2 linked regions of the Gemmatimonas phototrophica genome follow. The protein of the gene in region 1 interacts with the protein of each later gene in a pairwise test. Links are inferred from orthologs where the notes say so. Each region holds a gene or a part of one and is shown on either strand. Other genes may lie near its edges.

The links.
Region 2: the proteins of secG (region 1) and secA interact in binary tests that used the Escherichia coli proteins (3 or more experiments, as listed by UniProt). The link is inferred for Gemmatimonas phototrophica from one-to-one orthologs.

The regions. Positions count from the first base shown.
Region 1 is NZ_CP011454.1:2,180,528-2,196,003, reverse strand. Bases 11,271-14,263 are described here. They hold secG (preprotein translocase subunit SecG), read left to right. Parts: upstream 11,271-12,571; coding sequence 12,572-12,955; downstream 12,956-14,263. Other genes in these bases: GEMMAAP_RS09175 (HU family DNA-binding protein), read left to right, coding at 14,126-14,263; carA (glutamine-hydrolyzing carbamoyl-phosphate synthase small subunit), read left to right, coding at 12,964-14,076; tpiA (triose-phosphate isomerase), read left to right, coding at 11,684-12,439; GEMMAAP_RS09195 (phosphoglycerate kinase), read left to right, coding at 11,271-11,656. In the rest of the region: GEMMAAP_RS09255 (YicC/YloC family endoribonuclease), read left to right, coding at 1-486; gmk (guanylate kinase), read left to right, coding at 504-1,130; GEMMAAP_RS09245 (DNA-directed RNA polymerase subunit omega), read left to right, coding at 1,130-1,339; GEMMAAP_RS09240 (uracil-DNA glycosylase), read left to right, coding at 1,398-2,594; dnaB (replicative DNA helicase), read left to right, coding at 2,601-4,130; DNA repair protein RadA, read left to right, coding at 4,130-5,527; ispD (2-C-methyl-D-erythritol 4-phosphate cytidylyltransferase), read left to right, coding at 5,546-6,361; GEMMAAP_RS09220 (L-threonylcarbamoyladenylate synthase), read left to right, coding at 6,365-7,048; GEMMAAP_RS09215 (low molecular weight protein arginine phosphatase), read left to right, coding at 7,048-7,503; GEMMAAP_RS09210 (shikimate dehydrogenase family protein), read left to right, coding at 7,512-8,378; GEMMAAP_RS19985 (ComF family protein), read left to right, coding at 8,616-9,281; gap (type I glyceraldehyde-3-phosphate dehydrogenase), read left to right, coding at 9,287-10,297; more of GEMMAAP_RS09195, read left to right, coding at 10,460-11,270; more of GEMMAAP_RS09175, read left to right, coding at 14,264-14,533; GEMMAAP_RS09170 (MoaD/ThiS family protein), read left to right, coding at 14,664-14,906; GEMMAAP_RS09165 (molybdenum cofactor biosynthesis protein MoaE), read left to right, coding at 14,911-15,381; GTP 3',8-cyclase MoaA, read left to right, coding at 15,381-15,476. UniProt on the Escherichia coli protein: Subunit of the protein translocation channel SecYEG. Overexpression of some hybrid proteins has been thought to jam the protein secretion apparatus resulting in cell death; while this may be true it also results in FtsH-mediated degradation of SecY.
Region 2 is NZ_CP011454.1:2,421,585-2,437,965, forward strand. What follows is about bases 5,373-9,270. They hold secA (preprotein translocase subunit SecA), read right to left. Parts: upstream 8,900-9,270; coding sequence 5,573-8,899; downstream 5,373-5,572. Other genes in these bases: nadD (nicotinate (nicotinamide) nucleotide adenylyltransferase), read right to left, coding at 8,962-9,270. Also shown: more of nadD, read right to left, coding at 9,271-9,576; GEMMAAP_RS10310 (outer membrane protein assembly factor BamD), read right to left, coding at 9,594-10,442; GEMMAAP_RS10315 (nucleotide sugar dehydrogenase), read right to left, coding at 10,495-11,850; GEMMAAP_RS10320 (DegT/DnrJ/EryC1/StrS family aminotransferase), read right to left, coding at 11,863-12,975; GEMMAAP_RS10325 (Gfo/Idh/MocA family protein), read right to left, coding at 12,990-14,051; GEMMAAP_RS10330 (DapH/DapD/GlmU-related protein), read right to left, coding at 14,048-14,701; carB (carbamoyl-phosphate synthase large subunit), read right to left, coding at 14,722-16,381. UniProt on the Escherichia coli protein: Required for protein export, interacts with the SecYEG preprotein conducting channel.

The sequences.
Region 1 (15,476 bases):
GTTGGCATTGTCGACGCGGCGCTGGACGCGTTGCAACGAGCACGGGCCGAAGAAGGGGAGCGGCTGGCCCTCGTACTCCGGCAACGTCTGGAGGTCATTGAGGGGGCGCTGTCGCGCATTGCTGCCCGTGCCCCGGCACGCATTGTGGCCCATCGCGACCGGCTCCGCGAGTCGGTCCGCGAACTGGCCGACGGTGTCGCTGTTGACGACGTCCGCTTGGCGCAGGAGATCGCCTTGTTGGCGGATCGCATGGATGTTGCCGAGGAGTTGGACCGCTTCCAGTCCCACATCGTGGCGTTCCGCGCCACCCTCAACGAGTCCGAGGGGGAACCGGTCGGCAAGCGATTGGGCTTCCTGCTGCAGGAGATGCTTCGGGAGGCGAACACCACCGGTAGCAAAGCCGCTGACGCCCCGATCCTCCACGAGGTGGTTGGGCTCAAGGAAGAGCTGGAACGAATCCGCGAGCAGGTTGAGAATCTCGAGTGAGCACATTTCCGGTCATATTGTCCGCCCCGTCTGGGGGTGGCAAAACCACAATTGCCCGTCGCCTGCTGGAGCGACGGACCGATTTGGGTTATTCTGTCAGTTGCACGACGCGCGCCCCCCGCGAGGGGGAAGTGGATGGTCGTGACTACCGTTTCCTCTCCCGGGACGCGTTCCATACCGCCGTCGACCGCGGTGAGTTTGCGGAGTGGGCCGAGGTACACGGCAATTTTTATGGGACACTGCGCAGTGAGGTGGAGCGGGTACTGGCCACCGGGCGCCATGTCCTGATGGACATCGATGTGCAGGGGGCGCGGCAGTTTCACACCGCGTTTCCGGATACGGTGCTCATTTTCGTGCTGCCCCCTTCAGGCGAGGTGCTGAAGGCCCGGCTGTCGGCGCGAAAAAGTGAGGATCGTGAACGACTGTTGGTGCGATTGCGCAACGCGCGGGCCGAGTTGGGAGAAGTCGGGCGGTACCACTATGTGGTCGTCAACGACAATCTTGACCGGGCCGTCGATCAGGTGAGTGCGATCGTCGATGCGGAAGGACTCCGGCACGACCGGGTCCATGAGGTCGAAGCACAGGTCGAGGGGCTCATCGCGCAACTCGAGCAGGAAATTCACGTCTTCAGCAAGGACGACTGATGCAGGTTTTTACTCCGAAGGAAGTGGCCAAGCATGCGGCCAACAAGTATCTCAGCGTACTCATCGCCGCGAAGTTTGCGCGCGTGTTGAACGAGTTCCCGCGCGACCGCTCGATCAACGAAAAGAAGCTCACCACGCGGGCGCTCGAAGAGCTCACCTCGGGCGAGATCGATTACAAGGTCGTCCCGCGGCGTCGCCCATCGGCCTGAGTCCCCTGAGGTTGCAGGACCAGATGCCGCGCCGTGACTCCGGTCCCGGCGCGGCGCGTTGTCTCTCCCCCTGTGCGTGGCGCCGCCGCGCGCGCTGACCAACTCCACCCCACCCGCCATCGTGGACGCCAGGGATCGGCTTCGCCGGTATCTCGAACAGCGACGCGAACTCGGTGAATCCGAGTTCGTGCTGGATGGGTTACCCGTGGAGGACGTGCTGAAGCTCGTCGGAATGCGCCAGGGCGGAAGCACGCGTTCCCGGGCATCCACCGGGACCACGTCACGCGGGCGGGAGACCGGCGCGCCGCCCGACGGTTTCGACGAACCGCCGCCATCCCATACTGAGGCCGCGCCAAAAGCGGTACCGCCAATGGCGCCGGCGCCTCCCGTTCCGGAGCGGCGCTTCGATGACCAGGTCAGCACGGACTGGCGCGCTACGCTACGTAACGCCGGGGCGCTCCGACCTGGCGCTACCCCGGCGGTACCACCGGTACCGACGGCAAACACCGACGGGTCGCGCAAGCCACCGGTTGCCGCGGCGGAAGCCGCGGACGCACCGAGGATCCCCGCTGCCAGTGTGCAGGTGACGCTCCCCCCCTGGCTTGATGCCCTGGGTATTCCGGCCGGGCTGGAAGCTGGGCGCTTGCATGTGGCAGAGTTCTCGCCGCACGTCGCGTCGTTGCCAACGCTGCAGGACGTTGTGCAGCACGTCGCCGCCTGTACCGCGTGCGGTCTGCATAAAGGGGCCAGGCACGCGGTGCCGGGCGAAGGCAACCCGCAGGCGGAGTTCCTCTGTGTAGGAGAGGCACCGGGCGCCAACGAGGATGAGCAGGGACGGCCGTTTGTCGGCGAAGCCGGGCAGCTGCTCACGAAAATCCTCAGCGCCATTCAGCTGTCACGCGACGACGTGTACATCTGCAACGTGCTGAAGCATCGTCCACCGGGGAATCGCGACCCCTTGCCCGACGAAGTGCAGGCCTGTCAGCCGTATTTGCTGCGACAGATCGAGCTGGTGCGACCGAAGGTCATCCTCGCGCTGGGCCGATTCGCGGCACAGACGCTGTTGCAGACCACCACGGGCATCGGTGCGCTGCGCGGCAAGGTACACCGCTTCCAGGGGGTCCCGCTCATCGTGACGTATCATCCGGCGGCGTTGTTGCGGAATGAATCCTGGAAGCGCCCCACGTGGGAAGATGTGAAACTCGCCCGTCGTATTCTTGATGCTGCGCGCGCCACCAGCAGTGGTGCGGAGTAACGTGACATGACCAGTCTTGCTGTGACCTCTCCGGGCGCTGGCGGCTCACCGCTGCCGACCGCCCCCACCACCGCGCGGGATCCGTACAAGGAGCGTCGCCCGCCCTGGTCGGAAGAAGCCGAGCAGGCCGTCCTGGGCGCCATGCTGCTCGACGCCGATGCCATTCTGCGCGCCGGCGAGCACGTGGATGACTCCATGTTCTATCGCGAGGGACACCGTCGCCTGTTCCGGGCCATGTTGGCCATCACGGAACGCGGCAGCGTCGTGGACTGGCTCACGCTCGCCGATGAACTCGAACGGCGCGGGGAGCTGGAGCACGCCGGCGGACGCGAGTACCTCGCATTCCTGTTGGATGCGGTGCCCACGGTGGCAAACGTGGAGTACCATGCAAAGATCGTGAAGGAAAAGGCGCTGCTGCGCCGACTGATTGAAGTCAGCACTGAAGTCGTGCAGGAAGCCTTCGAGGGGCGGATCACCGCCGGCGATCTGCTCGACAGTGCAGAGTCCCGCATCTTCGCGCTGGGCCAAAGCAAGGAGAAGGGAGGCTTCTCGCGCATCAAGGAGCTGCTGTGGCCTGCCATGGAGAAGCTGGAGCTGCTGGCCCAGCGTGATCAGGCGATCACCGGGGTGCCGACTGGCTTCACCGAACTCGATCACATGACGTCAGGGTTGCAGCCGGCCGATCTGGTCATCGTGGCGGCGCGCCCCTCCATGGGCAAGACGGCCTTCACGCTCAATATCGCGCAGCACGCCGCGATTACCGCCAAGGTGCCCGTTGCTTTCTTCTCGCTCGAAATGAGCAAGGAATCGCTCGTCCAACGTATGCTGGCGGCGGAAGCGCTCATTGACGCCCAGGCGCTGCGTAAAGGTGGTAGGGCGCTCGACGAATCGATGCCACGTCTGGCGCAGGCCGCTGGTATCCTGAGCCATGCACCCATTTTCATCGACGACACGCCGGGTATCACGCTGCTCGATATGCGCGCCAAAGCGCGACGCCTCAAGGCGGAACACGACCTTGGGCTCATCATCGTGGACTACCTGCAGCTCATGAGCGGGCCGGCCGGTGTGGAGAATCGTCAGCAGGAAGTCTCGCAGATTTCGCGCGGTCTCAAGGCGTTGGCCAAGGAACTCAGCGTGCCCGTCGTGGCGCTGTCGCAGCTCTCGCGTGCCCCGGAACAGCGTACCGGCGATGACAAAGGTCGGCCGCAGCTCTCGGATCTTCGTGAGTCGGGCGCCATTGAGCAGGACGCCGACGTCATCATGTTCATCTTCCGACAGGAAGTGTACGCCGAACGCGATGAGAATGGCCGACTCAAAGATCCGTCCATCGAAGGACGCGCCGAGATCATCATCGGCAAGCAGCGTAACGGCCCCATTGGCAGTGCGCGTCTGTTCTACCACAAGCAATACACGCGCTTCGACAACTTCTCGGCGCGCGAAGCGCCGCCCGAGTACGGTGGCGGTGGCGGCGGCTTTGGCGGGCCCAGGCTCGTGAAGGGTGGGGGGAACGACGACTTCAGCGGTACCCCGTTCTGATGGCCAAAGCGAAGACCGTGTACGCGTGCACGGAGTGTGGTGCGCAGTATCCCAAGTGGGCAGGGAAATGCGACAGCTGTGGCGCGTGGAATACGCTGGCCGAAGAAGTTGTGGCGGCCGCACCCACGAGCAAGCGCACGGCGGCGCGTGCGGCTGGTGGTGTGGCCGGCGCAACGGTGGCGTTGGGGACGGTCACATCCTCTGACACGCCACGGTGGCGCACGGGGCTCGACGAATTCGACTTCGTGCTGGGCGGCGGCATTGTTCCCGGAAGCATGGTGCTGGTCGGCGGCGAGCCTGGTATAGGCAAGAGCACCCTGCTGCTGCAAGTCGCCGCGCGATTGGAAGCAGCGGGACAGCCCACGTTGTATGTATCCGGCGAAGAGAGCGCGTTGCAGGTGCGACTGCGGGCAGATCGACTGGCCGAAGATGCGAGTGCCGTCTCGCTGCTTACGGAAACGTCGCTCGAAACCATCTTGGCGACCGCGGCGCAGCCGGTCGGCAACGGGCGCAAGGTGAACTGCCTGATCATCGATTCGATCCAAACCGTGCACACGGAACTGCTCGAGGGCGCACCGGGCAATGTGGGGCAGGTGCGGGAGTGTGCCGCCCGTCTCATGCGCTTTGCCAAGGATACGAGCACCACGGTGTTCGTCATCGGGCATGTGACCAAAGGCGGCGGCATTGCCGGTCCCAAAACGCTCGAGCACATCGTGGACACGGTGTTGTATTTCGAAGGCGATGGGACCCTCGACCACCGGGTGTTGCGCGCGACGAAGAATCGCTTCGGCAGTGTCGATGAGATAGGGGTGTTTCGCATGGTGGGCGCCGGACTGATCCCGGTGGAGAACCCGTCGGCGCTCTTCCTTGGCGACAGACGGGATGTTGCCAGTGGCAGCGCCGTCTGTGCGCTCATGGAAGGCACCCGTCCCGTGTTGGTGGAAGTGCAGGCGTTGGCCGCGAAAGCCGGCTTTGGTACGCCGCAACGCGTGGCCAACGGCATCGATTCGCGGCGTCTCGCCCTGTTGCTCGCCGTGCTCGACAAGCGCGGCGGGTTCTCGTGCGCGCAACTCGATGTCTTCTGCAACATCGTTGGTGGCATGCGTGTGCAGGAGCCCAGTGTTGATCTCGCCATTGTCGCGGCGCTTGCCTCGAGTGTGGTGGATCGCCCATTGCCGGCACAGGCCATCTTTCTGGGGGAGCTCGGTCTCGGCGGCGAGGTGCGACCGGTGTCGCAGGTGGAACGCCGCCTGGCCGAAGCCGCCAAGCTCGGCATGACCACGGCGTACCTGTCGGATCGGGCGTTGCCACGCCGGGCGCCCGGCGACATGCGGTTGATCGGGGTGCGTACGCTGACCGAGGTGTTGCAACGCACGGTCGGCAAGGATGCCGCGTGAACCTTTCTGGAGTGGCCCATGAGTGACCACGTATCTGACGGGGAGGCCGACACGCACGGCGTGCCCCCCTTATCATCACCTCGTCGTATCATCCCGCCGCCGGTCATTGCCTCGCGGGGGGAAAGCGGGCGCACCGACCCTACGGTCGTCCGCGATGTGGGCGTCGTGATCGTGGCGGGGGGCTCTGGCTCCCGTACGGGTAGCACCGAACTGAAGCAGTTCCGGTGGGTCTCCGGCAAACCGGCGTTGTTGCACAGTGTGCAGGCGTTCATGGCGCGCACTGACGTGGCCGTTGTGGTCGTGGTGTTACCCAAGGCATACGCCGCCGATCCGCCACCCTGGCTCTTTCAGTGTGACGTGGATCGATTACTCGTGTCCGTGGGTGGGCGGGAACGCCACGAGAGCGTCGTCAACGGGCTCGAGGATCTGCCGGAGGAGGTCACGGTTGCCGTCGTGCACGATGCCGCGCGGCCATTGGTCACGGATGCCACGATCGATCGGGTGATAGCGGAGGCGCGCAAGGGCCACGGCGCGGTGGCGGCATTACCGGTCGTTGACACGCTCAAGGAAGTCGATGAGCACGGGCGCATCGTACGCACGGTTGACCGGACCCATTTGTGGCGCGCGCAAACGCCGCAGGCCTTCCCGCGCGTCATGCTCGAAGAGGCGCACGTGGCGGCCCGTCGCGATAGCATCGGGGCCACTGATGATGCGGCGCTGTGCGAACGACTGGGCTTTCCGGTGGTCGTGGTCCGTGGGAGTGAGCGCGGCATGAAGATCACCGAGGAGGCGGACTTTGCGCGCGCCGATGCCCTCAGCCTCCTGGTGGAGTAGCACGTGCCGCATCAGGGGCAGTCGGGGCAGATGACGGTGCCGTTCTGGTCGCCAGTGGAAATTGAAGCGGCGCTTCGAGAGACCATCCACCACCTGAGTGTGCGGCGTGTGCTCGCCTATCCCACGGAGACGGTGTACGGTTTTGGTACGGCGGTGGATCACGAATCAGTGGAAGCCTTGGTGCGCATGAAGGGCCGGCCGCCAGGCAAGCCGTTTTTGCTGCTGATTGGCAACCCGCAGCAGATTGCACGGCTTGATCTGCATCTGCCCACGTATGGCGCCGATCTCGCGGCCCGCTTCTGGCCCGGTCCGCTGACACTGGTGTTGCGGGGCGGCGAGGGGCGGGTTCCGGCTCGGCTTCGCGGTCCTGAAGGCGGAGTCGCTGTGCGCTTTACCCCTCACCCGGGGCTGCAACGACTGCTACAGGCATACGGTGAACCTATTACCAGCACCAGTGCGAACCGTCCCGGGATACCACCAGCGATGGTAGCATCGGAGATTGTTGACCAATGGCCTGACGAAATCCGGCGCGGGCTCCTGCACGTGCTGGACGGTGGCCGCCTTGACCCGTCCAAACCGTCCACAGTCGTGGACTGTACAGGACGACGCGCCCGGGTCATTCGCCCTGGTGTCCTGTCCGCGTCGCAACTGCGCGCGGTTGTCCCGGACCTACTCGGAGATACCTGATGCATTTGCTGTTTGTCTGCACCGGGAATACCTGCCGGAGCCCACTCGCCGAAACGATTGCACGACGCATGATCGCCGACCGCCATCTGGCCGGGATCACGGTCAGCAGTGCGGGGACGAGTGCGTGGCCGGATTCATCGGCCTCTGACGGCGCGTTGCTGGTATCGCTCGAGCATGGCACGGATATCACCGGACATCGGGCGCGACCGCTGTCTCCGGACATTGTCGCGAGCGCCGACGTCATCCTGGCCATGGGCCCGCACCATCTGGAGCGGGCGGAAGCCATGGGCGGGGCCGGACGAGCGTTCCTGCTCACTGCCTTTACCGGTGGCGAGGGGCGTGCCGTCAGTGATCCGTTTGGCGGTGACCTTGATGTGTATCGAGACACGTATCGGGAGCTCGAACAGGAAATCGCTTCCGTTCTCGAGAAGCTGGCTGGCCAGCGCCCGGGCTGAGCACCACGATGCGTCTACCTCGGGCCACGAGACCGCCGGACGGCCTGGTCCTTCTTGGACAGCCAGTGGCGCAGTCATTGTCGCCGCTGTTTCAGAACGCGGCACTGCGCGCGGTGGGACGCGACCTGCTGTACACCGCGCGCGAGGTGACCGCGGTCGATATTCCCCTTGTGCTTGAGGCGTGCCTCCAGAGCAACACCGGTGGCAACGTCACGATGCCGCACAAGCGAGTGGTCTACGAGGCTGCCGCGCAGCGTACGGCGAGCGCGGAGCGAACGGGGGCGGTCAATACGTTTTGGTGGGAGCAGCAAGCCCTTGTGGGACACAACACCGACGTGGATGGGATCAAGGCAACGATCCGGGCACTGTGCGCTGAAGGGATTCACGGAGACGTGGTGGTGTTGGGCGCCGGGGGCGCGGCGGCGGCCGTGCTGGTCGCGATCAGCGAATTACCTGATGCCGTTCACGGTCGCATACACGTCGTCGCGCGTTCGGTGCACAACGCCGACGTCCTGAGTTCCCGTACCGGCGTGCCGGCGGTGTCACAACCGTCCTCTGACGCGGTGCACTGGTCTTCGGTGCAGCTGGTCATCAATGCGACCCCTTTGGGGATGCGCGTCAATGATCCGCTGCCGCTCGATGTCGCCGTGCTCTCAGCGCAGAGCGCTCTGTTCGATCTGGTGTATCGCCGGGAGGGAACCGCGCTGGTACAGGCGGCGCGTGCTCGTGGCCTGCGCGCAGAGGACGGCTTGCGGATGTTGGTGGAGCAGGGCGCCAGTGCGTTCGAGTGCTGGTTCAATACTCCAGCCCCGCGGGGGGCCATGTGGCAATCGCTTGGCCACGCGATGCCCCCGGCACACGAACCGCGCGCGTGAGTGGAACGGCAGTCGGTAGACGCCAGCGCTGATCTGGTGAACGGTCATCGGATGTCCCGCCTCTTGCCCGTGGCTCGTGCACTGGCCCATGGCGCGCTCGATTTCCTGTTGCCGGGCGCGTGTGTGTTGTGTCGTTCTCCCCATCGACCGGATGTCGATGGCATCGTTTGTGCTCCCTGCATGGCCAGATTGGTGCCGTTTTCCTACCCGCTCTGTGACCGATGCGGGCATCCTCGCTTGTCGCTGACCCTTCCGTTGCCTGGCGAGCGCCCCTCAGGTGCCGCCAAGCCGCTTGGGGCTGGCACGACCCTTCCACCCTGTCGGTGGTGTCCCCGGCTGGACCCGGCGCTCCGGGCCGTCCGGTCGGTGGCACGCATGGATAGCGGTACCGGCGGCGATCTGGTGCACGCGCTCAAGTACCAGGGGTGGACACGTGCGGCCGTCCCCATGGCACGTCGGATGGCCCGTCTCGATTGGCCGCAGGATGTCCGGGAGGAGCGGGCGGCCATAATTCCCATCCCGCTGTCCGCCGCGCGCGAACGCGAGCGTGGCTATAATCAGGCGGCTCTGCTGGGCGGCAGGTTGGCGCCGTTCTGGCGCGTGCCCGTCTGGTCCGACGTGCTGGTGCGTGTGCGCGATACGTCATCGCAGGTCCGGTTGACACCTTCGGAGCGCGCAAGCAACGTTGCACAGGCGTTTGTCGTGCCAGTGCAGTTTCAGGAACGACTTCGTGGCCAGCACGTGGTGCTGGTGGACGATGTCATTACCACCGCCGCGACGGTGAACGCCGCTGTCCAGGCGCTCATGCGTGGCGGCGCTCGCATCATCAGTTGTGTGACCTTCGGTCGGGCGCCAGATCCCGGCGACCGTACCGCTCCTGACTCAGACTTCACCCGGAACTGACTCGAATGGGTATACGTGTTGGCATCAACGGCTTCGGCCGTATCGGCCGCCAGGTCCTTCGTGCCGCGAAACAGCAAGGCGTGGCCGACATCGACTTCGTAGCCATCAACGATCTCACGGACACCGCGACGCTGGCGCACCTGTTCAAGTATGACTCGGTGCATGGCAAGTTCGACGGCGAAGTTGGCCACGAAACGGATGCCATTACCGTGGACGGTGATCGTATCCAGATCCTCGCGGAGCGCGATCCCGCGAAGTTGCCGTGGAAGGATCTGGGCGTGGATATCGTGCTGGAGAGCACGGGCCGCTTCACCAAGGCGTCCGACGCGCGGAAGCACATCGAAGGCGGCGCCAAGAAGGTCATCATCTCGGCCCCGGCCACCGATGAGGACATCACCATCGTGATGGGGGTGAACAGCGACAAGTACGACAACGCGTCGCACCATATCATCTCGAATGCGTCCTGCACGACCAACTGCCTCGTCCCGATGGTCAAGGTCATCCGGGACAACTTCGGCTTCGTGCATGGCTCGATGGTCACGATTCACAGCTACACCAACGATCAGAGCATTCTCGATCTGCCGCACAAGGATCTGCGACGCGCCCGCGCGGCGGCCGTGTCCATGATTCCCACCACGACGGGAGCTGCCAAAGCGACCTCGTTGGTCATTCCCGAGGTCAAGGGAAAGATTGACGGTATCGCCGTCCGCGTGCCCACGCCTGACGTGTCGCTCACCGACCTGACCTGCATTGTCGAGCGCCCGGTGACCCGCGACGAAGTCAACGCAGTGTTCAAGGCGGCCTCCGAGAGCACGCTCGAAGGCGTGCTGGGATACAGCGACGAACCGCTGGTCTCGGTGGACTACATCGGCAACCCGATGTCCTGCACCCTCGACTCGGGCAGCACCATCGTGATCAACGGCACCATGGTGAAGATCTCCGGCTGGTACGACAACGAATGGGGCTACTCGTCGCGTTGCGTCGATCTGCTCCGCTTCGTTGGCTCGCGTCTCTGAGTTATCCCCGGTGTTGGCCCCGACCGAAACCGGTTGGGGCGGCGCCAGCAGTACGCCCAGGTCGCAGACGAGAGCTGGTAGTTCTCGCTGCGACCTTTGTGCAGGTTCTGCTCTCAGCGCGCGATGGCCATCTTGGTCGCGCGCCATCCCGAACTGCTCCCGATGAATACCAAGACCATTCGCGACCTGACCGCGGCCGAGATCCAGGGCAAACGCGCCCTGGTACGCGTCGACTTCAACGTTCCCCTCGATGAGCAGGGAGCGGTGGCCGATGACACCCGGGTCACGGCGGCGCTGCCGACGATCAACGCGTTGCGTGATGGAGGCGCCTCAGTCGTCCTCCTTGCCCATTTCGGTCGCCCCAAGGGCGCGCCAGAGGCGAAGTACTCGCTCGCGCCCGTCGCGGCGCGGCTCAAGCAATTGCTGTCGTGCCCTGTGCACTTTCTCGACGTCACCGTCGGCGAGCGGGCGGTGGAGGCAACGCAGAATCTGGCGCCCGGCGACGTGCTGCTGCTGGAGAACACGCGCTTTCTTTCTGGCGAAGAGAAGAACGACGAAGCGTTGTCCTACCAGTTGGCGCAGCTGGGCGACTTTTATGTGAACGATGCGTTTGGCGCGGCCCATCGCGCCCATGCCAGCACGGCAGGGGTGGCGAAGTTCTGTCGTCCGGCCGTCGCCGGTCTGCTCATGGAGAAGGAGCTGGCGTACCTCGGCGGAGCGCTGGCCCATCCCGAGCGCCCCTTTGTGGCCATCCTGGGCGGTTCCAAGATTTCGGGGAAGATCGATGTGGTGGAAGCGTTGTTGCCGAAGGTGGACAAGCTGCTGATCGGCGGCGCCATGGCCTGCACGTTTTTCAAGGCGATGGGCTTCGAAACGGGGAACTCTCTGGTGGAGCCTGATCGCCTCGACATGGCGAAGGATCTGCTCTCACGTGCCGGGGATAAGCTGGTCCTTCCTGTCGATGCCACGATCGCGCCGGCCATGGATGCCGGTGCGCAGGCATCGGCCGTCGGGCGTGATGCCATCCCGGCCGGACAGGCCATGTTTGACATCGGCCCGGAGAGCACGGCGTTGTATCGCGAGTTGGTCGAGAGCGCGCGAACCGTGCTTTGGAACGGTCCCATGGGCGTCTTCGAAAAGCCGCCATTTGATGCCGGCACGCGCGGCGTCGCTGAGGCGATGGCCATCGCCACCGGAAAAGGCGCCACCACGATCATTGGCGGCGGCGACAGTGCCGCCGCAGTGGCCGAGGCGGGGCTCGAATCACAGATGTCGCACGTGTCCACCGGAGGCGGCGCATCGCTGGAATTTCTGGAAGGCAAAGATTTGCCTGGGGTCAGCGCGCTCGACGCGCGCTGATCACCGCTCATTCACTCGGATCCCGACATGCATCTCAAGCCCGTTATCGCGGCCAACTGGAAACTCAATCACACGCCAACGGACGCGAAGGCCTTCTTTCAGCGTTTCCTGGCGCAGGTACCAAAGCTGAACGAACGGACGCTGGTGTTTTTTCCCTCCGCCATCACGTTGACGACGGTCATGGATGCGCTGCGTGACCGTCCGGAGGTTTGGGTAGGTGTGCAGAATGTCCACACGGAAGTGCAGGGCGCGTTCACGGGTGAAAACTCCGTGCTGATGGCGCGGGATGTTGGGGCGCGTGTGGTGCTGGTTGGACACTCTGAGCGCCGACATGTGTTCGGGGAGACCGATGCCATGACGACCCGGAAGATGGCACTTATTGCCCAGGGGCGGCTCACTCCCATGCTGTGCGTCGGGGAAACACTTGAAGAGCGAGAAGCGGGGCGGACGGCTGAAGTCGTCGAACGCCAATTGAGCGCAGGGCTTGCAGAGCTGGATGACGTGCAGGTGGGCGCGATCATGCTGGCATATGAGCCGGTCTGGGCGATTGGGACGGGGCGCACGGCCACGCCAGACGACGCCAGCGAGATTCACGGGGTACTCCGCCGGGCGCTGGTTTCCCGCGTAGGAGAAAAGGCGGCCGCCGGCATTCCCATTCTCTACGGGGGATCCGTAAACCGCGGGAACGCCTCGCAGCTTCTGGCGGCCCCCGACGTGGACGGGCTGTTGGTGGGCGGAGCCTCCCTCGACGCCGACAGTTGGGCGAGCATCGTCCGGGCCTGAGTCCGGGCGATCTGTCCCATCTGACCCAACCTGCTGCCTGCCAAGCACTTGTCTTGGGGCGGGCAGCAGGTGATTTTCAGAGGCTAGGGTTGTACCCCGGCCTTATTCCTCACGGCACTCCGTCTCCGCGACATGTACACGTTTCTGCTGACACTGCTCATTCTCGACGCCATCGTTCTTGCGGCGGCGGTCCTTCTCCAGTCGGGCAAGGGCGGCGGTCTTGCGGCCAGCTTCGGCGGCGCGAGCTCCTCGTCGGACTCGATCATGGGTTCGCGACAGGCCGGCAATCTGCTCACGAAGGCGTCCTGGTGGTGCGGCGGAATCTTCCTTGGTCTGGCGTTCATTCTGCAGATCATGTCCAGCCGCTCGGTCGCACCGAAGTCGGTGCTGGATAAGCTGGCCGCTCCGGCCACCGCGCCGTCGGCGCCAAGCACCGGCAGCGGCACCGCAGCGCCGGCCGCTCCTCTTACCCAGCAGGCTGCCCCGGCCACACCGGCGGCGCCCGACAAGAAGTAAGGCGGCCGGTGCACACGCTGCCGCCCAAGGGGTTCCTCCTCCTCGAGGATGGAACCCTTTTTCACGGTCGACTGGTGGGGCCAACCCTGCCGACCGTAGCCGAAGTGGTCTTTACCACGAACATGACCGGGTATCAGGAGGTCTTCACCGATCCGTCCTACAACGGACAGATCGTGGTGCTGACCGCTCCCCAGATTGGCAACTACGGGATCAATCTTGAGGATCCCGAGTCCGCCCGCCCTCAGGTAGCCGGTGTGGTCGTACGCGAGCTTTCGCCGACCTATTCCAACTGGCGGGCCACGGGTGGCCTGCGAGAGTGGCTTGAACAGGCAAGCGTTCCGGTGCTTACCGAAGTAGACACCCGTCGTCTCACCCGGCACCTCCGCAGTGTCGGGGTGATGAAGGGGGTGATCGGCGTCGGCGAAACGCCAACACGTGAGGCGCTCGCGGTGCTCGAGAGCTGCCCCAGCATGGAAGGGCTCGATCTGGCGACTGTGGTGTCCACCCGCGAGCCATACAGCTGGGGGAAGCCGGACGCGCCGTACCATGTCGTTGCCTACGACTTTGGGATCAAGCGCAACATTCTGCGGCTCTTCGAGGACCATGGGGTGCGCGTCACCGTCGTGCCATCGGACACGTCGGCCGATGCCGTGCTCGCCATGAACCCTGATGGCGTGTTCCTGTCCAACGGACCGGGAGATCCGGCGGCCGTCATGTATGCGCCTGCCGCCATTCGCCAGATTGCCGAGCAGAACGTACCGATGTTCGGCATTTGCCTCGGGCACCAGCTCCTCGGGCTGACCTTTGGTGGCCACACGGCCAAAATGCCGTTTGGGCATCGCGGTGGAAATCAGCCGGTGAAGGATCTCGCCACGGGACAGGTGCTGATCACCTCCCAGAACCATGGTTTTGCGGTCGTGGGATCTCCGGACGGGGTGGATGGTGCCCCGGAGCTGGCCGTGACCCACATCAATCTCAACGATGGCACGGTGGAAGGGCTACGGCATACCCGGCTCCCGATCTTTGCGGTGCAGTATCACCCTGAGGCGGCTCCTGGCCCACACGATGCGGTCCCCCTGTTCGACCAGTTTCTCGTAGCCTTGAGAAATCGTCGTGGGTGAGATGGCCCAAACGCTTGACTGATAAGCACTAAGGCCATACGTTCGCTTCGTGGGCACCGAGCCGTTGCTTGGTGCCCACAGCGTTTCTGCTCCGAAACTTTTCGCCCGCCACATGACCAAAGCCGATCTGGTCGAGAACGTCACGGCTCGTATTGCCCGGACCGCCGGACCGACCATCTCCAAAAAAGACTGCGCGCGCGTTGTTGATGCGTTCTTGGACGCCATCAAAGAGGCGCTGCAGGAGCAGAAAAACATTGAAGTCCGTGGCTTCGGTACCTTCAAGATCCGTCAGCGAAAGACGCGTATGGCCCGAAACCCCCGGACCGGGTCGCCTGTCGAGGTGTCAGCGCGCCCGGTCCCGGTGTTCAAGCCGAGCAAGGAGCTCCGCGCCATGGTTGCCGGCATCGAGGCGCACCTGCTTGACGACGACGACGACTACGGCGACTCGGACAGCTGAGCGGGTACGGCAGTGACCCGCAAACGCGCCTCCAGTTGCCTGGAATCAGGTACTGGGGGCGTTTTGTATGGTCAACGGAATGGACCTTGGTGGAACCGGATTCCCGCTTTGGCGCTATCTTTGTTTTGACATGAGCGTTTCCGTCTTGTTGTTCGCGTCGTATGCCGATGCCTTAGGTGCCCGCCAGATTGAGGTCCCCGTCACTGCACCCTGTGCCGTGGCCGACCTTGTGGCGGCCCTCCGGCAATTGCCCGGCGGGGAGCGGCTTCCCGCCAAGCCGTTGGTCGCCGTCAACCATGCCTTCGCCCAGATGGCAACGGTTATTCATCCGGCCGACGAAGTGGCCCTCATCCCTCCCGTCGCCGGTGGCTGATCCCGTGGCACCTGCATCTACCGGCGTACTCCACGCCGCCATTGTCACCGCCCCGATCGACGTGTCCCATCTGATTGGTACGGCACAGGCTGCGGGCGTCGGGGCCCTCTCGGTCTTTCTCGGTACCGTACGCGATCTCAATGACGGCCGCCCGGTGCAGGGCATGGACTACGAGGCCTATGAAGCCATGGCGGCATCGGAGCTGGCGGCGGTCGCTCGTGAGGTATGCGACAGGACCCCGGGATTGCGGGTTGCCATTGAGCATCGCATCGGCACCCTCGGCATCGGCGAGGTCAGCGTAGCCATCGTGGCCGCACATGCCCACCGCGGGCCGGCGATGGACGGGGCCCGGGAGATTATTGAGTCGCTCAAGCAGCGCGTACCCATCTGGAAGCGTGAGCACTACGTGGATGGTGAGCGCGCATGGGTTGATCCCACTCGCGCCGGACAAGTGCCGCTCGAGGTACCGCGCTGATGCTCGACCAATTCGGGCGCCGCATTGAGTATCTGCGCATCTCCGTGACTGACCGGTGCAACTTCCGGTGTCAGTATTGCATGCCGGTGGAGGGG
Region 2 (16,381 bases), 250 kb from region 1 along the record:
AGAGGTAAAACTATTGGAGAGTTTGATCCTGGCTCAGGACGAACGCTGGCGGCGTGCTTAACACATGCAAGTCACGGGGGCCCGCAAGGGTAACCGGCGAACGGGTGCGTAACACGTGAGCAATCTGCCGTACTCTGGGGGATAGCCGGCCCAACGGCCGGGTAATACCGCATACGCTTGTCGAGTGGCATCGCTTGACAAGGAAACCTCCGGGGGAGTACGAGGAGCTCGCGGCCTATCAGCTAGTTGGTGGGGTAACGGCCTACCAAGGCATTGACGGGTAGCTGGTCTGAGAGGATGGCCAGCCACATTGGGACTGAGATACGGCCCAGACTCCTACGGGAGGCAGCAGTGGGGAATATTGCGCAATGGCCGCAAGGCTGACGCAGCGACGCCGCGTGGGGGATGAAGCATTTCGGTGTGTAAACCCCTGTTGCTCGGGACGAACAAGCCTTTTCGAGGGCTCTGACGGTACCGAGTGAGGAAGCACCGGCTAACTCCGTGCCAGCAGCCGCGGTAATACGGAGGGTGCGAGCGTTGTCCGGAATCACTGGGCGTAAAGGGCGCGTAGGTGGTCTGCTAAGCGTGCGGTGAAAGCCTGGGGCTCAACCCCAGGTCTGCCGTGCGAACTGGTGGACTTGAGCACTGTAGAGGCAGGTGGAATTCCGGGTGTAGCGGTGGAATGCGTAGAGATCCGGAAGAACACCGGTGGCGAAGGCGGCCTGCTGGGCAGTAGCTGACACTGAGGCGCGACAGCGTGGGGAGCAAACAGGATTAGATACCCTGGTAGTCCACGCCGTAAACGATGGGGACTAGGTGCTTGGGGGAGCGACCCCTCGAGTGCCGGCGCTAACGCATTAAGTCCCCCGCCTGGGGAGTACGGCCGCAAGGCTGAAACTCAAAGGAATTGACGGGGGCCCGCACAAGCGGTGGAGCATGTGGTTTAATTCGACGCAACGCGAAGAACCTTACCCAGGCTTGACATGGATGAGAAAGCCTCTGGAAACAGGGGCCCCTCTTCGGAGTTCATTCACAGGTGCTGCATGGCTGTCGTCAGCTCGTGTCGTGAGATGTTGGGTTAAGTCCCGCAACGAGCGCAACCCTTGCCCTTAGTTACCAGCGCGTGATGGCGGGGACTCTAGGGGGACTGCCGGTGCCAAACCGGAGGAAGGTGGGGACGACGTCAAGTCATCATGGTCCTTACGTCTGGGGCTACACACGTGCTACAATGGCTGGTACAGAGGGCTGCGAAGTGGCAACACGGAGCCAATCCCTAAAGCCAGCCTCAGTTCGGATTGTCGTCTGCAACTCGACGGCATGAAGCTGGAATCGCTAGTAATCGTGGATCAGCGACGCCACGGTGAATACGTTCCCGGGCCTTGTACACACCGCCCGTCACGCCATGGAAGCTGTGAGCGCCCGAAGTCGGTGCCGGAACCCGCAAGGGACCAAGCCGCCTAAGGCGAGCGCAGTGACTGGGGCGAAGTCGTAACAAGGTAGCCGTAGGGGAACCTGCGGCTGGATCACCTCCTTTCCGGAGCGACGAGTAGGCCGACCGCGCGAGCGGTGGCAGGCTGAAAGTCCCGGATGATAGTCGTCCGCTCTGCACATCCCGATCTTATTTTTGATTGTTGATTTCCGCCCGGCAACGGGGGGGAATCACGCTATTTGACAACGGACGTGGTAGTGATCGTGGGTACTACTGCATTCTCTGTGGCTACAGGCCAGGGGGGATGCAGCTAGGACGAAGAACCTCAGTGAGACGTAGTAACATGTAGTACCGATTGGCGTCGCAAGACGTCGTCTGTTACACGCTCACTCGTTCAAAATAGCGCGTGCTTTGCTTGAAAGAGGGAAAGAGTCAAGCGAACGAAAGTATGTAGGGGATGCCTGGGCACAGAGAGGCGATGAAGGGCGCGGTAAGCTGCGATAAGCGCGGGGGAGCGGCACACACGCTTTGATCCCGCGATGCCCGAATGGGGAAACCCGGCGTGCCGCGAGGCGCGTCACCACGCAAGTGGAGCGAACCAGGGGAACTGAAACATCTAAGTACCCTGAGGAAGAGAAATCAAACGAGATGCCCTCAGTAGTGGCGAGCGAACGGGGTACAGGCCAAACCGATCTCCTTGTGGGATCGGGGTTGTAGGACCAACGGACGCGGCAGGGAACGGTATTCGAAGTCGCCTGGAACGGCGCGCCAGAGACGGTGATAGCCCGGTAGGAGAAACCTAGTAGTTGTCGTAGTTGAGTTCCTGAGTAACGCCCGACCCGAGTAATCGGGCGTGAACCCGGGGGGACCACCCTCCAAGCCTAAAGACTCCTCTGTGACCGATAGTGGACGAGTACCGTGAGGGACAGGTGAAAAGCACCCCTGTGCGGGGAGTGAAAGAGATCCTGAAACTACATACTTACAAGCGGTAGGAGGCTGGGCGTCGCAAGGCGTCACGGCTGACTGCGTGCCTTTTGCATTATGATCCGGCGAGTTACTCCTCAGATGCGAGGCTAAGGTGCTCAGCACCGGAGCCACAGCGAAAGCGAGTCCTGTCACGAGGGCGCATGAGTATCTGGGGGTACGACCCGAAACCAGGGCGATCTACCCATGAGCAGGGTGAAGCTGAGGTAACACTTAGTGGAGGCCCGAACCGGTGTGGGTTGAAAACCATTCGGATGACTTGTGGGTAGGGGTGAAAGGCCAATCAAGCCTGGAGATAGCTGGTTCTCCCCGAAATCTATTGAGGTAGAGCCTCGAGGCGTATTCGCAGGGGGTAGAGCGACTGGAAGGGCGCGGGGGGTCGTAGACCCTACCAACCCCTACCAAACTCCGAATACCTGACGAACGGACCTCGGGAGGCAGTCGCTGAGCGATAATGTCCAGCGGCGAGAGGGAAAGAACCCAGAACCACAGCTAAGGCCCCGAAGTGGCTGCTGAGTATAGCGAAGGATGTCGTCGTGCAGAGACAACTGGGAGGTTGGCTTAGAAGCAGCCATTCCTTGAAAGAGTGCGTAATAGCTCACCAGTCCAGCGTGATGGCGCCGAGAATGGTCGGGATTAAGCAGCCCGCCGAAGCTTGGTCTTCATACTTTGTATGAGGGGTAGGGGAGCGTTCCCGGTGCGTTGAAGTGGGGGTGGAAACCAACCCATGGAGCGACGGGAAGTGAGGATGCCGGATTAAGTACGCGCAAATGCGGGTGAGAACCCCGCACACCGTAAGCCCAAGGATTCCTGCGCCATGGCAATCAGCGCAGGGTGAGGCGGACCCTAAGGCGAGGCCCCAGAGGCGTAGTCGATGGATAGCCGGTCAAGATTCCGGCCCCATCTTATATCCGTTGAAGCAGTCCGGGACCCTGGAACGAAGCGCGAGCGACTTTGTGGATGGTCGTTCAAGGGCGTAGGCGCAAGCCGAGACCTGAGTACGAGGCAAGGGGGCAACTCCGAGCCAAGTCGTGTGGAGTCAGCAGGCAAGAAAAGCGGACTGGGGAGGGTATGAGATGTCCGTACCGCAAACCGACACAGGTGGGCAAGGCGAGTAGCCTCAGGTGAACGAGTGAAACGTGGTCAAGGAACTCGGCATAATGATCCCGTAACTTCGGAAGAAGGGATGCCTGCTTTGGTAGCCAGCTTCGCGCTGGTCGCTCGAGCAGGCCGCAGAGAATCGGCCCAAGCGACTGTTTAGCAAAAACACAGGTGCGTGCCAAGCCGCGTAAGGCGCCGTATACGCACTGACGCCTGCCCGGTGCCGGAAGGTTAAGGGGAGAGGTTAGGGCGCAAGCCCGAAGCTTTGAGCCGAAGCCCCGGTAAACGGCGGCCGTAACTATAACGGTCCTAAGGTAGCGAAATTCCTTGTCGGGTAAGTTCCGACCTGCACGAATGGCGTAACGACTTGGGCACTGTCTCGACCACGCGCTCGGCGAAATAGCAGTCTCGGTGAGGATTCCGAGTCCCCGCGACAGGACAAAAAGACCCCATGCACCTTTACTGTAGCTTGTCATTGGCGTTTGCATAGGACTGTGTAGCATAGGTGGGAGCCGTTGAGCCGGAGGCGCTAGCTTTCGGGGAGGCATCAGTGAAATACCACCCTGTGCTGTGTGAACGCCTCACCGCGGTCGGCAAACCCGATCCGGGACCGTGGCAGGTGGGCAGTTTGACTGGGGCGGTCGCCTCCGAAAGAGTAACGGAGGCGCGCGAAGGTTGGCTCAGCGCGGTCGGTAATCGCGCTTATAGAGTGTAACGGCAGAAGCCAGCCTGACGGCGAGACCGACGGGTCGAGCCGAGACGAAAGTCGGCCGTAGTGATCCGGTAGCCCGGTGTGGATCGGCTATCGCGCAACGGATAAAAGGTACGCTGGGGATAACAGGCTTATCGCGCCCGAGAGTTCATATCGACGGCGCGGTTTGGCACCTCGATGTCGGCTTGTCACATCCTGGGGCTGGAGAAGGTCCCAAGGGTCCGGCTGTTCGCCGGTTAAAGTGGCACATGAGCTGGGTTCAGAACGTCGTGAGACAGTTCGGTCTGTATCCGTCGTGGGCGTTGGAGAATTGAGGGGAGCGGACTTTAGTACGAGAGGACCGAGTCGGACGATCCGCTCGTGTCCCGGCTGTCACGCCAGTGGCACCGCCGGGTAGCGATGATCGGTGGCGATAACCGCTGAACGCATCTAAGTGGGAAGCGCCCCCCAAGATGAATTCTCCCTGGAGCCTTGAGCTCCCTGAAGGGCCGGAGGAGACGACTCCGTCGATAGGCAGCACGTGGAAGCGTCGCGAGACGTTCCGAGCGCAGCTGTCCTAATCGCCCGTGTGGCTTGACTTACCCCCTTGGGGTTTCCCAAGTGGGGCACAGGAATTCCGCAGAGCACACGCTTGTCATGGATCGGCCTCGCCCGAAAGGCGACCGATCCCCTACGATCACACCACCCCGTTTGTCGAATCCGCGCAACACTTGCGTGCACGATTCGCTGGCGACTAGAGCGTCAGGGCCACACCCGTTCCCATCCCGAACACGGTCGTTAAGCCTGATAGCGCCGATGGTACTCCGGGCGAGAGCTCGCGGGAGAGTAGGCCGTCGCCGGCACCCTTGAGCAGCCCCCGTGGGGAGATCTTCGGATCCCCCCCGGGGGCTGTTTGTTTTTTCCGTTTGACTTACATCTTTTTGGCGTGCCACCGTTTCGGCGGCAGATCCAATTAATAACCTTGTGTTTGCTTGGCGTCAACCCCTCTCGCGATCACTATTTTGATCTTTTTTGAAGATCGAAGGATCGGCGCGCGGGGAGCGCACTCGCACTCGCGAAACCCAGCGAGCGACGGCCTGAATCAGTACCACTCATCAGACCCCCTGCCACAACCGTCTTGCCGGTGCCGGACTCGCTGAGCGAGTGCACAACAACCGCGACGCTGTAGGCGGGTCGGGGATTAAAGCACATTGGGATGGCGATGTCAACAGGGGGTCACAACTTTCCCCGCGATTGTCTCAATCCCAACGCCCCCCGTACCAAACACGGCGGGCCGCTCCTCTGCGAAGCGGCCCGCCGTTTCCTCCCGTGTCTCCGGTCACCTGCCCCCGGAACGAGTGCACATCCTACAAGTGCGCCCCGTGACACTTCTTGAACTTCTTCCCGGACCCGCACGGACAGGCATTGTTGCGCGGCGTCTGTTCCCATCCCGCCGGCAACCCGGCGCCCGCCGCCTCCCCCAGCGAGCGCACGGGGCCCGCACCAACCACCTGGGGGACGCTGTGCGCCACCGTCCGAACCGGCGCGTCGTGCTCGCCCTGGTCGGCGTCAATAATGTCGTCCTCGTCCGCCTCCCCCTGCTCCACCGCCATGAGCTCGTCGAGCGGGATATCCTCGAGGATCCCCAACGCGTTGAACCGCTTCGTGGGGCGCCCCACCTCCTCCCGCATGAACTCCGCCGGCATTGGCGGCGGCTCGAACGCCTCCGTGGGCGACGGCTCAAACACCAGCTGCGCCTTGAGGAACCGCTCGGTGAACGAGTTCGCCACATCGTGCATGAGGTCCACGAACATCGTGTACGCATCCTGCTTGTATTCGACGAGCGGATCTTTCTGGCCCCAGGACCGATAGTGAATGGAGGCGCGCAACTGATCGAGATCGTAGAGGTGATCCTTCCACTTCTCGTCGATCACATTGAGCGTCACCAGCGACAACAGACGATCCGCGAAGCCGTTGCCGGATTCGTCCGTCACCTGATTGAGACTCTCCACCTTGAGCGCGAATGCCGCATGCACGGCCTCCACCGCCAGCGCCTGCGCTTCCTCGAGCGTTGCCGGCGGATGCTCCGCGAACGCCGGGACCTGCAGCATGTAATGCATCAGCAGATCCTGCTGCACGTACTCGAAGTCCCAATCCTCCTGCTTGTCGAACGTGGCCAGCGCCTGCTCCACACGCCGCTGTACGCCGCGCTCAAGCATCTTGATGGCTTCGCCCTTGAGCTCCTCTCCACCCTCCAGCGCAAACGCACGCAGCGAGTAGATAACCTCACGCTGCTGGTTCATGACGTCGTCATACTCCAGCAGCCGCTTGCGCGACTGAAAGTTCTGCAACTCCACGCGCTTCTGTGCCTGCTCGATGGACCGCGTAATGAGCGGGTGCGTCAACACCTCACCGTCCTGCGCTCCCATGCGATCCATCAGTTTGGCAATGCGCTCCGACCCGAAGAGCCGCATCAAATCATCTTCGAGTGACAGGAAGAACTGCGAGGCTCCCGGATCGCCCTGACGTCCGGAGCGTCCGCGCAACTGCCGGTCGATGCGCCGCGATTCATGCCGTTCGGAACCCACAATGTGCAGGCCACCGATTTCGGTGATATCGATCTCCTTGCCATCAGGATCGGTGATGCGGGACGCCTTCGCCTCCCGGACCCCTTCGGACAGTTTGATGTCCGTTCCACGGCCCGCCATGTTGGTGGCGATCATGATGGCGCCTGGGCGTCCCGCCTCCGAGACAATCTCCGCTTCGCGCTGGTGATACTTGGCGTTCAGCACGGCGTGCTTCATGCCAGCGCGTGTCATGAGTCGTGACAGCGTTTCCGACGCCTCCACGCTGGCGGTTCCGACCAGTACCGGGAACCCCAGCTCATGCAAGCGCCGAGTTTCCTCGACGATGGCGTTGTACTTTTCGCGCCGTGTCTTGAAGACCAGATCCTGCCGGTCATCGCGCTGAATGGGACGGTTGGTCGGGATCACCGACACTTCCAGCCCGTAAATGGTGTGGAACTCCGCCTCTTCCGTTTCCGCGGTACCGGTCATGCCGGCCAGCTTCTCGTACATGCGGAAGTAGTTCTGGATGGTGATGGTGGCGAGGGTCTGCGTTTCCCCCTTCACCTGCACCCGTTCCTTGGCTTCCACCGCCTGGTGCAACCCCTCGCTCCAGCGACGTCCCGGCATGGTGCGGCCGGTGAATTCATCCACGATCAACACCTGCCCGTCCTGCACGACGTAGTTGACGTCTTTCTCGTACAAGGCATGCGCCCGCAGCAGCTGATGAATGATGTTCAGTCGCTCGCTCTTGGTGGCGTACTCCCGCTCCACGGTGTTGCGGCGCTCGAGACGCTCCGCGGCAGAGAGGTCCATGTCGCGATCGATCTGCCCGATCAACAGCGCGATATCGGGGAGCACGAAGGTGTCCGGGTGATCGGGCGAGAGCCAATCCAGCCCCTTCTCCGTGAGGTGCACCGTGTGTCCCTTCTCGTCGAGCACGAACAGGAGGTTGTCCTCCATGTCCTTGAAGGACCGCTTGCTCACGGGGAGCTTCTTGTCGGCAATGACATCGAGCTCAACGCGCTGCACCAGCTGCTTCACGCCCGGCTCCTGGAGCACCTTCATGAGCCGCTTGTTCTTCGGGCCACCCATCTGCGCCTTGTAGAACTCGAGCGCCGCAGTATCGGTGTCCTTGGCTTCAAGAGCCCGCTCGCCATCGGCCACGAGCTGATTCACCAGTTCGTTCTGCTTGCGTACCAGGCGCTCGACCGAGGTGTTGAACTCCGCATACTGTCCATCACTCTCGTTGCCCACCGGTCCCGAGATGATGAGCGGCGTCCGGGCTTCGTCAATCAGGACCGAGTCCACCTCGTCCACGAGCGCGAAAATGTGCGGACGCTGCACCCGCTGCTCCAATGACACGACCATGTTGTCGCGCAGGTAATCAAACCCGAATTCGTTGTTGGTCCCGTATGTGATGTCGGCGGCATAGACCGCACGCCGTTCCCACGACCCGGGCTCGGTGTCGTCGAGACAGCCAACGGTCAGCCCCAGCCAGGTGTAGAGGTGCCCCATCCACTGCGAGTCGCGGCGGGCCAGGTAGTTGTTGACCGTGACCAGGTGCGAACCCCGACCAGGGAGGGCATTGAGGTACAGCGGCAGCGTGGCCACCAGCGTCTTGCCTTCACCCGTGGCCATTTCGGCGATGCGGCCCAGGTGCAACTGAATGCCCCCGATGAGCTGCACATCGTACGGGACCATATCCCAGGTGATCTCGTGACCGATGACCGACACCGGCGATCCCTTGAGTCGGCGGCAGGCTTCGCGCACCGTGGCAAACGCTTCGGGAAGCAGTTCGTCCAGCGTTTCGGCGATGGCGGTGCGAAGTTCGGCTTCCACGCCGCCGCGCCCGTCCGCCCCCTGCAATTCGCCATCGATGCGCTCCCGCTCGGCGGCATCGGCGGTGTCGTGCTTGGCCGCCTTGAGCTCCTGGATGCGGGCGTCAATGGGCCCGGTCCGTTCGGCCAGGATACCACGGAACTTCGCGGTCTGCCCCTGGATCTCGGCGTCCGACAACGTGGCCAATCGCGCTTCGATCTGGTGAATCTCATCGAGGATTGGCTGGACACGCTTCCGCTCGCGCTCGTGTCGCGTTCCAAACACCTTACTGATCAAACCCTTCAGCATGCGGACCTCTTTACCAGAAAGACGAGGACACCGTCTCGCGGCGCCCGGACGCCTTCCGGCGTTCAGGTCTCCGCGCGCTCCGGCATCCGGGAATTCTCGAGATACAACCCGGTGGATGCGATATACGACGCCACGGACTCCGACACAAAGCCCCGAATGGAGCGATGGTCCCGTACCCGTGCCCTGATTTCGGTTGACGACACATCCACCCGGCGCGTGGCGAGCCCTTGCGCGCGCACACCGCCGTGAATCTCCGGGTGAGGCGGGACGGCCCCGGCAGTGTCCCGATAGAGTACGACCAGTCGTACCAGACCAAGCAACCGTTCCGGTTCCTTCCAGCGGGAGAACGTGGGAACCACGTCGCTCCCAACCAAGAGGTGAAGTTCGGCGAGCGGCCAACGCTCTCGCACATTCTCCACGGTGTCAACCATGTAAGATAACCCGCCCCGCGTGATTTCCACGGGGTCCACCACCACCTTGGGAACTCCCTCAAAGCAGGCGCGGACCATGGCCAGCCGATGCGCGGCGTCCGTCTGCCCGGCCCCTTTGAGCGGTTGCTGCGCGGCCGGGATCACCAGGAGGAGATCCAGCTGCAGCGCATCAATGGCATCCTGTGCGATGAGTAGATGGCCCACATGCGGCGGGTCAAAGCTGCCGCCAAACAGGCCGATGCGCACGGACGCGGGGTGGTGGATTATCGGGACACGCGAGGCGCCGGTCTGGCATACGCCACCGGCGACGTCACGGCCTCAGGCGGCACCCTGGTAGCGGTCGCCGTATCAGTGGCGGCCACTCCACAGGCCACCTTGACGTCCGCATCTCCAGGATACGCCTTCCACATGGCTGAGCACGTTTCCGCGGCATCTTCCTTCCAGCGGATCTTGGTGTACAGCTCATGGAGGCGGAGCCACGACAGGCGTGCGGCCTTGGTCGTGGGGTACGTCGTGACAATGTCCTTCAGGTAAATGATCGCGCCATCGACCACCGGCCGCACTTTGATATAGTGCACGGCCGTGAGGTAGTCCTTTTGCGCGAACCACTCCTCAAGCTGGGTGATGCGCCGCTTGGCGTCTTCGGTTTCCTTGGCATCGGGATACGACGACAAGAGCGCCCGAAGAATGGAGGCCGCCTTCTGCCCCTGTTCCGGGTCGAGTGACGGCCGCCGCCAGAGCGACTGGTAGGCGCGACCGGTGCCCAGCATAGCCGTGGGCGCCAGCGTGTCGTCGGGGAAGCCATCGGTCACCCGCTCAAACGCCTGGGCGGCCAGCAGGTATTCCTGCTTGCGCTCGTGCGTGAGGGCGAGATAGAAGAAGGCCGGCGCCAAAAGCGGATCACGGGACGACAGATCACTGGTGAGCCGCTCAAATCCGAGTTGCGCGTTATCCCACTTCTTCTGCTGAAACTCGAGCAGCGAGGCTTGGAAGAGCGCCTCGGGGGTCGCGAAGTCGCGTGGCTGGAACCCGCGCCCACACCCTGCCAGTGCTGTCGCGACAGCGAGCAGCACCAGCAAGCGGAATTCAACGCGGTTCGGAAGATGACTCATGCGGCAGTAGGTACCCGGGGAATGCGGCGCAGGTTCGCGACGGCAGGAACGATCAGGAAACAGCGCGCGACGCCGGCCCGGAGGCCAACGGAATGATACGCGCCCGTCCCGCGGCCAGTCCGGCCGTGACGTTCCGCGTATCCACTACGAGGGTAGCGTGATCCACGACCCGCTGGTAGTCCACCGCCTTGTGATCGGTGATGACCACGACCGCGTCAGCCCAGCGCAACATCTCATCGCTGAGCTCCACCCCCTTCCGGACATGCCCGTCCTCGCGGAACTCGTGCACGAACGGATCGTGGAACTCTACGTGGGCTCCACGCTCTTCCAGCAGCCGAATCACGTCGAGGGCCGGGCTTTCCCGCACATCATCAATATCGCGCTTGTAGGCCACGCCAAGGACCAGGAGACGGCTCCCGCGTACGGCCTTCCGCACCTCGTTGAGCGCATCTGCCACCTTCTGGACCACCCACTCCGGCATGTGCGAATTGATCTCGCTGGCGAGGTCGATGAAGCGCGTCTTGTAGTTCAGCGTGCGCATCTTCCAGGCGAGATAGTGGGGGTCGAGCGGAATGCAGTGCCCGCCAATGCCGGGGCCCGGGGTGAACTTCATGAACCCGAAGGGCTTGGTGGCAGCGGCGTCGATGACTTCCCAGACGTTCACCCCCAGTTTGTCACACACAATCGCGATTTCGTTCACCAGCCCGATATTCACGGCCCGGAAGGTGTTTTCCAGCAGCTTCACCAGCTCCGCCGCTTCCGGCGAGCTGACCGGCACCACGGTGTCGATGCAGCTCTGGTATAGCGCCGTGGCCACCTCCACACAGGCCGGCGTAATGCCGCCCACCACCTTGGGAGTGTTCTTGGTGTGGTAGACCGGGTTGCCCGGGTCGACCCGCTCGGGGCTGAACGCCACGAAGATGTCGCGCCCCACCGTGAGCCCCTGGGCTTCCAGGCGGGGCTGCAGCAGTTCCCGCGTGGTGCCCGGGTACGTGGTGCTCTCCAGCACCACGCACAGCCCCGGATGGGCCTGCCGCGCGATCGCGTCCGCCGCGCTCAGCACAAAGGCCATGTCCGGGTCCCGCGTCTTGGAGAGCGGCGTGGGCACCGCAATGGAGATGGCCTCGCACTCCCGCAGCCGATCTTCCTGCGTCGTGGCCACAAACCGCCCCTGCGCCACCGCCGCCTGCACCGTGTCGCCGGCAATATCCTGAATGTGCGACTGCCCGGCCATGAGCAGGTCCACCACCCGCTGACTCACGTCGTAGCCAATGACCGTAAAGCCCGCCTGCACGAATTCCATGGCCAGCGGGAGGCCCACGTAGCCGAGGCCGATCACCCCGATGACGGCGGAGCGATCCGAGATCCGGGTGAGCAGCTGGTCCTTCATGGATACTGTGTCAGTCATTTCAGTGGACTCTTAACGGCCGAAGAAGCCTCGCACAGCAGCGATGACCTCGTCCAGCTGTGCGGTGGTGAGTTCGGGGAACACCGGGAGCGACAGGACTTCCCGCGCCGCGCGCTCGGCTTCCGGACACTGCCCCTCGTTATAGCCGAGATAGGCAAAGCACGGCTGCAGATGCAGCGGTAAGGGATAGTACACGTTGGACCCAATTCCCTGTTCTTTAAGGTGAGCCTGTAGCGCGTCCCGCTGACCCACACGAATGGTGTACTGGTTGTAGATCGAGGTGTTGGCCGGATCGACGAATGGCGTTCCCACTTCGGGGACATCCGCGAAGGCCGCGTCGTAATAGGACGCATTACGGCGACGGGCGGCACTCCACGACTCCAGATGGGGCAGCTTGGCGCGCAGTACGGCGGCCTGCAGGGCATCAAGGCGGCTGTTGTATCCAACGATTTCGTGGTAGTACGTGCGACGGCTTCCATGGGTCCGCAGCTTCATGAGCGCCTCAAAGAGCCCCTCATCCTGCGTGACCATCATGCCGCCGTCGCCATACCCGCCCAGATTCTTCGAGGGGAAGAAGCTGAAGGTGCCAATGGCGGCGGCCTCCCCGGCCATGACCTTCCGCCCATCAACCATTCGGCTGGCCCCGATGGACTGGGCCGCGTCCTCGATAACGGGGAGCCCCTTGGCGGCGGCCTTCACCTGCTCAATGGCCGCCATTTGCCCGAACAAATCGACCGCAATGACCGCCTTCGTCCGGGCCGTGATGGCCGGCGTGACATTGGCGGGCTCGATGTTGTAGGTGCGCGGATCGATATCCACGAACACCGGACGGGCGCCCGCGTTATGAATGGCGCCTCCGGTAGCGAAAAAGGTGAACGGTGTGGTGATCACCTCATCGCCCTGACCGACCCCCAATGCCCGCAAGGCCAGCAGGATGGCGTCCGTACCGTTGGCGCAGCCGATGGCGAACTTGACCTGGGACAGTCCGGCCACGCTGCACTCCAGCTGCCCAACCGGATCGCCCAGGATGAAGGCCTGCTGATCGACGACCGCCATGAGTGCGGCGACGACGTCGTCGCGGATGGTCGCGTGCTGGGCTTTGAGATCGAGAAGTGGTACGGCCATGGGAACCCTGCCAATCAGATGTTCACGCGCAGCGGCAGGGGCACATCGCGCCCTGTCTTCGCTGACTCGTAGATGCCGAGAATGAGCTCGAGCGATTTGCGACCGGCTCGACCGTCCGTATCCGGCGTGGCGCGACCGCGCAGCACCGCCACCACGTTTCGATAGTAGCCTTCGTGTCCGAATCCATACACACTGGGCGGGTTCGTGTTCGACTGTTCGACCAACTTGTCATCGTCGTCGTAGTCGGCGAACTGCCAGTGTTCCACCTTGTTGACCGCCGTGCCCCCGATCTTCACGGTGCCTTTCTCTCCAAGAATCGTGATCGAGCCTTCAAGATTCTTGGGGAAGGTGAGCATCGTGACTTCAATGGTCCCGATGGCGCCCGACCGGAACTTGAGTACCGCCACGCCGGAGTCCTCGGCCTCAATGCGACGGGCCAGCGTTGCGGTTTTGGCCATGACGCTCTCCACGGGGCCCACGAGCCACTGCACGAGGTCGACGTAATGGGAGGCCTGATTCATGAACGCGCCCCCGTCAAACTCCCAGGTGCCACGCCACGGCGCCTGATCGTAATACTCCTGCGGCCGCGTCCAGCGCACCGTGCAGTTGGCCATGTAGATGCGCCCGAACCGCCCGTTATCAATCGCGCGCTTGAGCAGCACGATGGGCGGATTGAGACGGTTCTGCTTGACGACGAAAAGATGCACGTGATGGTCATCGCACGCCTGCACCAGCGCATCGGCGGCGGCCAGCGAAATGGCCATGGGCTTCTCGCTGATGACATGACGTCCCGCCTTCGCCGCCGTGATGCCATGCTGCGGATGCAGCCCACTGGGCGTGGCCACCACAACCGCATCGCTCGGCACATCGGCGAGCATCTTCTCGTAGCTGGTAAACCATGGCACACCGGCCGCGCTGCCCGCCTGCTCCGCCCGCTCGGCCACGATATCGCACACCGAGACCAATTGCAGCTCGGGGATACGCGCGATCGCATCAAAGTGATTCTTGCTGATGCGGCCACAGCCCACCAGCGCCACTCGAATGGGCCGCCCTTCCGGAATGTGCTGTCCTGTCACGCGTTCTCCTCGACACGCGTCACCACGTCGCCACGGCGCTCATAGAGCGCGCCGGACCCGGTGCAGCGCAATTGTTCAGACGAAGTGGAATCCGCAGCAGGCGCCACCACTTCGAGGCGAAAGCCGGCTTCAGACATCCAGCCAATACGTTTCGCGGGGACACCTGCGACCAGCGCGTAATCGGGCACATCACGATTGACGACGGCCCCCGCGGCGATGAACGCGTACCGCCCCACCGTGCTGCCGCAGACGATGGTGGCGTTGGCGCCGATGCTGGCCCCGCGCTTCACGAGCGTACGCCGGTATTCGTTCTTTCGGGAAACCGCACTGCGTGGATTGTAGACGTTGGTAAAGACCATGGACGGGCCGCAGAACACATCGTCTTCCAACTCCACCCCTTCGTACAACGACACATTGTTTTGGATCTTGGCATTGTCGCCAACGGTCACGCCATTCATGACCACCACGTTCTGGCCAAGAGAACAGCGTGCGCCAATGCGGGCCCCACCGTTCACATGGCAGAAATGCCAGATCCGGGAGCCGTCACCAATGACGGCTCCATCGTCCACGTACGCGGATTCGTGGACCAGGGCACCCGCACCAAGCGTAACCCCTGGCCCAACGTGTCCTTCGCCCGCCTGGGCAATCATCCCCGGAATAGCTGCCGCGCTCACGCGACCACGGCCGCCTTGGCGGCCTGCGAAATCCGGAGAAGTTCATGCCACTCCTGTAGCGAACGAACGCCGGGCTCCCGAGTGCGGCGCGCCGCAATGGCCTCGACGGCCGCACTGGCCGCCGTCAGTGTGGTGGTATACGGCACGCGATTGGAGATGGCCGCCTGACGCAGCCGTTCATCATCAACCTGGGCGTGCTTCCCCAATGGCGTATTCACGAGCAACTGAATTTCGCCGTTGAGAATCATGTCCACGCCGTGCGGCCGTCCCTCGTGCACCTTCAGGACGGACGTGACCGGCACGCCGTGCTCCCGGAAAAAGGCCGCAGTGCCACTGGTGGCAAACACACTGAAGCCGAACTCATGGAAGCGGGCCGCCAATTTGGCCGCGGTCGGCTTGTCGCCATCGTTGACCGTGAAGAACACCGCGCCATCGTGTGGCAGCGCATTGTCCGCCGCGATCTGCGACTTGAGAAAGGCCATCCCGAAGTCCTCGTCGATCCCCATGACTTCACCGGTTGACCGCATCTCGGGGCTGAGCACCGGATCAAACTCGCGGAACTTGTTGAAGGGGAAGACGGCTTCCTTCACACTCGTATATGGCGGAATGATCTCTTCCGTAAATCCAATCTCCGCGAGGGTCTCCCCCAGCATCAGCCGCGCCGCGACGGACGGCAAGGAAACACCGATGGCCTTGGATACAAACGGTGCCGTACGTGAGGCGCGCGGATTGACCTCAATGACGTAGACGGTACCGTCCTTGTACGCGTACTGCACATTGATCAGGCCCACCACGCCCAACTTGCGGGCGAAGGCCACCGTATGCGCCTTCATCTGATCGACAGCCGCGGGCGGGATGAGATACGGCGGGAGAATGCACGCCGAGTCGCCGGAGTGAATACCGGCACTTTCGATGTGCTCCATGACGGCACCGATCACGACGTTGGTCCCGTCAGACAGGGCGTCCACGTCGGCTTCGAACGCGTCTTCGAGGAATCGATCCACGAGCACGGGTCGATCTTCCGACACGCGTGCGGCACGCTCGAAGTAGTCGCGTAACGAGGTTTCATCATGCACGATTTCCATGGCGCGACCACCCAACACGTACGAGGGGCGCACCAGTACCGGGAAACCGATGTTCTTGGCGATGGCAACGGCCTCATCGACGCTGGTCGCCGTCCCGTTCGCCGGCTGTTCAATACCCAACTCACGCGCGATGACTTCAAAGCGGCGACGATCCTCGGCCGCATCGATGGCATCTGGCGACGTCCCCAGGATGCGCACACCAGCCGCTTCCAGTGGCCGCGTAAGCTTGAGCGGCGTCTGACCGCCCAACTGCACGATGACCCCCTCCGGATTCTCGCGCTGCACAATCTCCAGTACGTCTTCGAGCGTGAGCGGCTCGAAGTACAACTTGTCGGAGATGTCAAAATCGGTGGAGACGGTTTCAGGGTTCGAGTTGACCATGATGGTCTCATAGCCCTGCGCGCGCAGCGCCAAGACGGCGCGCACACAGCAGTAGTCGAACTCGACACCTTGTCCGATACGATTGGGGCCGGAGCCGAGGATGACCACCTTCTTCTTGCCGGCGGTCTCCGCTTCGCTTTCCTCATCGTAGTTGCCGTAGAGATACGGCGTGCTCGACGGGAACTCGCCG